2 regions of the Streptomyces misionensis genome follow, and region 2 is predicted to be linked to the other one. Evidence: riboswitches for the same ligand, from Rfam matches in the RefSeq annotation. Region 2 holds a riboswitch; the other holds the start of a gene.

Region 1 (3,395 bases), 3.9 Mb from region 2:
CGCAGGCCCTCGGGACCGTGGTAGACGGCGTACATGCCGGCCATGACGGCGAGCAGCACCTGCGCGGTACAGATGTTGCTGGTGGCCTTCTCGCGGCGGATGTGCTGCTCGCGGGTCTGCAGGGCCAGCCGGTAGGCCTTGTTGCCGTCGGCGTCGACGGACACGCCGACCAGGCGGCCGGGCAGGCTGCGGGCGAACTTCTCGTGCACCGCCATGTAGCCCGCGTGCGGCCCGCCGAAGCCCATCGGGACGCCGAAGCGCTGGGTGGTGCCGACGGCGATGTCCGCGCCCAGCTCGCCCGGAGAGGTCAGCAGGGTCAGGGCGAGCAGATCGGCGGCGACGGTGACCAGGGCGCCCAGCTCGTGGGCCTGCTCGATCAGCGGCTTGATGTCGCGTACGGCACCGGAGGCGCCCGGGTACTGGACCAGCACGCCGTTGATGTCCCGGGCGGCGATGTCGGCCGGGATGCCCTCGCTGAGGTCGGCGACGACGACCTCGACACCGGTCGGCTCGGCGCGGGTCCGGATCACGGCGACGGTCTGCGGCAGGGCGTCCGCGTCGACCAGGAACAGGCCCTTCTTGTTCTTGCCCATGCGGCGGGACAGCGCCATGGCCTCGGCGGCGGCCGTGCCCTCGTCCAGCAGGGAGGCGCCCGAGGTGGGCAGGCCGGTCAGGTCGGCGACCATGGTCTGGAAGTTCAGCAGGGCCTCCAGACGGCCCTGGGAGATCTCCGGCTGGTAGGGCGTGTAGGCCGTGTACCAGGACGGGTTCTCCATGACGTTGCGCAGGATGACCGGCGGGGTGAAGGTGCCGTGGTAACCCAGGCCGATCATGGAGCCGAGGACCTGGTTGCGGTCGGCGAGCGAGCGCAGTTCGGCCAGCACCTCGGCCTCGGTGCGGGCGCCCGGCAGGTCGAGCGCGTCGGCGTTCTTGATCACATCCGGGACCGCGGCGGCGGTCAGCTCGTCCAGGGAGCCGTAGCCGACCTGCGCGAGCATCTTGGCCCGCGCCTCCTGGTCGGGGCCGATGTGGCGCTGTTCGAAGGGGATGCCCGCTTCGAGCTCGGAGAGCGGAATGCGATGGGCGGTCATTGCGGAGGCCTCCTGGTCTGACGCGACCTTCGAAGGGCACCACGGCGCGGGTGCCCCGACGGCCTCCCCCTCTGTCATCTCGACCTGAGAGCTTCACCGGACGCCTCGCGACGCCGGCTTTCACCGTCGGTGAGAGCGGAAGCCGTCGACACCCGCTCTGCTTTCCAGAGTGACCTCGTCCGTGCGGTACGTGAGCCTGAGAGATTCCGGGGAGGATTTGCTCCTTCGGCGCCTCCGAGGTGATCGGAGGACTCTCCCGCACGGGGTCAGCAGCCGCAATCAGCCTACCAGCGAGGTCAACGGCCGGTTCCTCAAGTGGCCGCCGCGGTGAAAGTGCTCTTTCGTAGTGCTTACGGATGAGTTGCGACCACGTGGAGGGAGAGGGACCGTGCAGACCGACATCGATCCGCGCAACCTGATCGGCCGCAAGGCCTTCGACCGCACCGGTACGAAGATCGGCACGATCGACGAGGTGTATCTGGACGATGCGACCGGCGTGCCCGAGTGGGCGGCCATACGCACCGGCCTCTTCTCCCGGGACGCCTTCGTCCCCCTGGAACCCAGTGAACTCGTCGACGGCACCCTGCACGTCCCCTTCGACCGTTCCCTGATCAAGGACGCCCCCGACTTCGGCGTGGGCCGCCATCTCTCCCCCGAACAGGAACTCCAGCTCTACCACCACTACGGCCTGGACGTGCCCCCGCCGACGGCGGCCCCGGACCACGACTTCGGCAAACTGGCGGGCTCAGAGGAGACGTGACTCCGGCTGCCCCCGCCCGGCGGGCACCGGCACCAGGGGCAAGGGGTCGGCCGGCCGCAGCGCGGGGTCGGTGACGAGGAACGTCCGCACCCGGCCGGGTTCCGACTGGGGGGTCTCGAACCGCACCGTCACCCGGCCCACGCCGCTGCCCTGCACCCACCCATGGCCGAACTCGTCGTGCCGTACGTCCTGGCCGGCCCGCCAGTGCGGGGCGGCGGACTCGGGCGCCGCCGCCGACTCGGCCACCGGCTCCTCGGGCGACGCCTCCCGCGACGGCTTGGCCGCCTGCGCGAACAGGTCCTCCTGGGTGTAGTCGGCGAGCCCGGTGACGCCCACCCCGAGCAGTCGCACCCCGCCGGTGGTGTCCACGGAGTCCAGCAGCCGCCCGGCGGCCTCCCGGACGACCTCCGGGTCGTCCGTGGGACCTCGCAGCGTCTCGGAGCGGGTCAGCGTCGAGAAGTCGTACCGCCGCACCTTCAGGACGATCGTCCGCCCGGACAGCCCCGCCTCGCGCAGCCTCCGCACACAGCGGTCGGCGAGCCGCCGCACCTCGAACCCGATCCGCGGCCGGTCGTGGATGTCCACGTCGTACGTGTCCTCGACCGACACCGACTTGGCCTCCCGCTCGGCCACCACCGGCCTCTCGTCCCGGGCCAGGGCCATGGCGTACAGCGCCTGTCCGTGCGCCTTGCCGAGCAGCCGTACGAGCTCGGCCTCGCCCGCCTCGGCCAGCTCCTCCACCGTGGTGATCCCGGCCCGCCGCAGATGGTCGCCGGTGGCCGGCCCCACCCCCGGCAGGGTGCGCACCGGCATCGGTCCCAGCAGCGCCCGCTCGGTGCCCGGCTCGATGAGCACCAGCCCGTCCGGCTTGGCCTCCTCGGAGGCGATCTTCGCGAGCATCTTGGAGGCGGCGAGCCCCACCGACCCGGCGAGCCCGGTGGCGGCGCGGATGTCCTCGCGCAGTCGGACGCCGGTTCGCCGCGCCGACTCCGCGTCCCACGCCGTCCCCCCGGCCGCCAGGTCCACGAACGCCTCGTCCAGGCTCAGCGGTTCCACCAGCGGCGACAGCTCCCGCAGCAGCGCCATCACCTGGTCGCTGACCGCGCGGTAGAGCGGGAAACGCGGCACCAGATACGCGGCGTGGGGCGCCAGCCGGCGCGCCTGCGCCATCGGCATCGCCGAGTGCACCCCGAAGACCCGTGCCTCGTAGGAGGCGGTGGCGACCACTCCGCGCGGTCCGAGCCCGCCCACCACGACCGCCTTCCCGCGCAGGCTCGGCTTGGACGCCTGCTCCACCGAGGCGTAGAAGGCATCCATGTCGAGATGCAGGATCGTGGGCGCGTTTCTCACATCTCCGATGCTGCACCACGGCACTGACAATGCCCATGTGCCGGAAGGGGCCGGTCAGACCGCCCGGTTGCGGCGCCGCGCCAGCTCGTCCGCCGGGTTGTGCCCGACGAGGGTCTCGCCGGTGTCGATCCGCTCGCCGTGCAGCTGGGACAGGGCGCTCTCCACGTCCCGCCACACCACGCCGACCGCGATCC
Region 2 (3,395 bases):
CCGGCGCGGCACAGCTCGGCCACGGCCTCGGGCGGCAGCGGGATGCCGACCGTGCCGCCGGGGTTGACCGCGATGCCGGCCTGCGGGGGCAGTCCGCGGGCGAACTCCACGGCCGGGGCGATGGTGTACGCCATGTGGGAGCCGGTCGCCTGGCGCAGCTGCTCCTCGGAGCTGAAGACCGGGACGTACGCCTGGCCGTCGATCTCCAGGCCGGGCAGGTCCAGCGGGCCGCTGCCCGGACCGCCGCCGTTGGGCAGCGGCACCCAGAGGAAGCTGCGGCCGAGGACCTCGATGATCCGGCCGCCCGCCGCGGGTATGCCGAGGGAGGCCGACAGCACCTCCTCGAGTTCGTTGCCGGGCCAACCGCCGTGCGGGTGGGGGTGCGTCTGTGCCGGGAAGTCAGCGGGAATGTCCGCCGGGAAGTCCATCTGCCTACCGCCTGCTGGGAACCACTGCTGGGACCACGAAGGCTATCGGGTGGCGGTGACGGAGCCGCTACCCCGTGAACACGATCCGCTGTATCGCGTCCGCCGCGGGCCGGTCCAGCAGCACCGCGGAGCCGCAGCCCGCGGGCAGCTCGCCGCGCTGCACCGCGCCGAGCAGCCGCGCCGTGGTGCGGCGGTGGCGGGCGAAGGCGTACCCGGAGACGCCGCGGCCGCGCTCGCGCTGGCCCGCGCGGGCCGTCTGCTCGGGCACGTCCAGCAGGACCAGGTGCAGGGTGCCGCCGGCGCGCCGGGCCGAGCGGGCGAGCCAGGCGCGCACCCAGGGCTGGGTGCCGCAGTCGTGCACCACCACCGGCTGCCCCGTGCGCAGGGCGCGGCGCAGCGCGAGGTAGTGGGCGGCGCGCACCAGGGGGCGGTAGAGGGCGTACGGCAGGCACCGGGGCAGCCGGGCGGCGAAGCGCTCGCGGGTGTCCTGGGAGTCGACGCGGCGGCCGGTGACCGCGCGGCGCATCAGCGTGGACTTGCCGCTGCCGGGCAGTCCGCTGAGAACCACGAGGTCGCGCGGGCCGAAGCGCAGGGTGCGGGGCGCGTGGCCCGCCCGCTCGCGCAGGTCCCACGCCCGTGTCCGGTCCGCCATGCCCGCCCCCTCGTCCCCTGGCCCGGGTCGGCTCCCCCGCCCCCGGCCGGTCGTCCGCCCCGGTCTGTTTTCTGCCCGCCGGCGGTAAAGAGAAGGTAATGGAGCCCGTGCGACGGTCGGGTGCGCGCACCGCCACGGGCCGGTTACGGATGCGGGCCCTGACGGGCACGGGTGCGACGTGCAATGATGTGGCCGCCAACTGCATACCGGCCGCTTGAATCCGCGCGGGAGAGTCCCCAGCCGTCTGCGCTGGGGCGCCGAAGGAGCAAGTCCCTCCCTTGAATCTCTCAGGCCCCGTTACCGCGCGGGCGAGGCACATCTGAAAAGCGGGTCGCTGTGACAGTGGCTCCACCCAAGGTGCAAGCCGTGGTCGCCCCCGTGGCGGTCCCGGCGAACCTCTCAGGTTCCGATGACAGATGGGGAGGAACGTTCCTCGCCCCATCCCTGTTGCCCTGGGAGACGACCGACCGATGAGCAGTACCGAACTCCGACACACCGCGCTGGACGCCGTGCACCGCTCGCTCGGTGCGACGATGACCGACTTCGCGGGCTGGGACATGCCCCTGCGCTACGGCTCCGAGCGCGACGAGCACGTGGCCGTGCGGACCAAGGCGGGTCTGTTCGACCTCTCCCACATGGGCGAGATCACCGTCACCGGCGCCGGGGCGGCCGCCTTCCTGAACCACGCCCTGGTCGGCAACATCGCCTCCGTCGGCGTCGGCCGCGCCCGCTACACCATGATCTGCCAGGCCGACGGCGGCATCCTGGACGACCTGATCGTCTACCGGCTCGCCGAGACCGAGTACATGGTCGTCGCCAACGCCTCCAACGCCCAGGTGGTCCTGGACGCGCTGACCGAGCGCGCGGCGGGCTTCGACGCCGAGGTCCGCGACGACCGGGACGCCTACGCGCTGATCGCCGTGCAGGGCCCCGAGTCCCCCGGCATCCTCACGTCGCTCACCGACGCCGACCTGGACGGCCTGAAGTACTACGCCGGGCTGCCCGGCACGGTCGCCGGCGTCCCCGCGCTGATCGCCCGCACCGGTTACACCGGCGAGGACGGTTTCGAGCTGTTCGTGAAGCCCGAGCACGCCGTCGAGCTGTGGCAGGCGCTGACCAAGGCCGGCGAGGGCGTCGGTCTGGTGCCGTGCGGCCTGTCCTGCCGCGACACGCTGCGCCTGGAGGCGGGCATGCCGCTGTACGGGCACGAGCTGACCACCGCCCTGACCCCCTTCGACGCCGGGCTCGGCCGCGTGGTCAAGTTCGAGAAGGAGGGCGACTTCGTCGGGCGCGCGGCGCTCACCGAGGCCGCCGCCCGCGCCGAGCAGAACCCCCCGCGCGTCCTGGTCGGCCTGATCGCCGAGGGCCGCCGCGTCCCGCGCGCCGGGTACGCGGTGGTCGCCGGCGGCCAGGTGATCGGCGAGGTCACCTCCGGCGCCCCCTCCCCCACGCTGGGCAAGCCGATCGCCATGGCCTACGTCGACGCGGCGCACGCGGCGCCGGGCACCGAGGGCGTCGGCGTGGACATCCGCGGCAACCACGAGCCCTACGAGGTCGTGGCCCTGCCGTTCTACAAGCGCCGGAAGTAACCGGCGCCCCGGTCCCGCCCCCGCCCGGCCCCGGGCGGGCACGTGACCCTGCGCACATTCACCCGCCCAGCGGCGGTCCCCGCACTCCCCCCGTCATCAGCACTCCCGCGCGTACAGGAGAATTCAGGCCATGAGCAACCCCCAGCAGCTGCGTTACAGCAAGGAGCACGAGTGGCTGTCGGGCGCCGACGAGGACGGCGTCTCGACGATCGGCATCACCGAGTTCGCGGCCAACGCGCTCGGCGATGTGGTCTACGCCCAGCTTCCGGCCGTCGGCGACACCGTGACCGCGGGCGAGACCTGCGGTGAGCTGGAGTCCACCAAGTCGGTCTCCGACCTGTACTCCCCCGTCACCGGCGAGGTCACCGCGATCAACGAGAACGTCGTGGACGACCCGTCGCTCGTGAACTCCGAGCCCTTCGAGGGCGGCTGGCTGTTCAAGGTCCGCGTCTCGCAGGAGCCGCAGGACCTGTTCTCCGCCGCCGAGTACGACGCCCACATCGCCGGCTGAGGAGTCGTAGCCCCATGACTGTCCTGAACACGCCCCTGCACGAGCTGGACCCCGAGGTCGCGGCCGCGGTCGACGCCGAGCTGCTGCGCCAGCAGTCCACGCTGGAGATGATCGCGTCCGAGAACTTCGCGCCGCTCGCGGTGATGGAGGCGCAGGGCTCGGTCCTCACCAACAAGTACGCCGAGGGCTACCCGGGCCGCCGCTACTACGGCGGC

The links. A riboswitch is a leader RNA that binds a small molecule or an ion and turns the genes downstream of it on or off. The one in region 2 is predicted to bind glycine.
Region 1: another riboswitch for glycine. It lies ahead of gcvP (aminomethyl-transferring glycine dehydrogenase); the one in region 2 lies ahead of gcvT (glycine cleavage system aminomethyltransferase GcvT).

The regions. Positions count from the first base shown of each region.
Region 1 is NZ_FNTD01000004.1:1,587,816-1,591,210, forward strand. Features, by position in the region: gene gcvP (aminomethyl-transferring glycine dehydrogenase) at 1-1,091, opposite strand, end outside; glycine riboswitch at 1,266-1,360, opposite strand; partial or broken gene BLW85_RS40875 (PRC-barrel domain-containing protein) at 1,480-1,638, shown strand; partial or broken gene BLW85_RS08745 (DNA polymerase IV) at 1,773-3,201, opposite strand; gene BLW85_RS08750 (MerR family transcriptional regulator) at 3,256-3,395, opposite strand, start outside.
Region 2 is NZ_FNTD01000004.1:5,487,492-5,490,886, reverse strand. Features, by position in the region: gene BLW85_RS26785 (enhanced serine sensitivity protein SseB) at 1-428, opposite strand, end outside; gene BLW85_RS26780 (AAA family ATPase) at 496-1,080, opposite strand; glycine riboswitch at 1,296-1,393, shown strand; glycine riboswitch at 1,394-1,506, shown strand; gene gcvT (glycine cleavage system aminomethyltransferase GcvT) at 1,551-2,669, shown strand; gene gcvH (glycine cleavage system protein GcvH) at 2,800-3,180, shown strand; gene glyA (serine hydroxymethyltransferase) at 3,195-3,395, shown strand, end outside.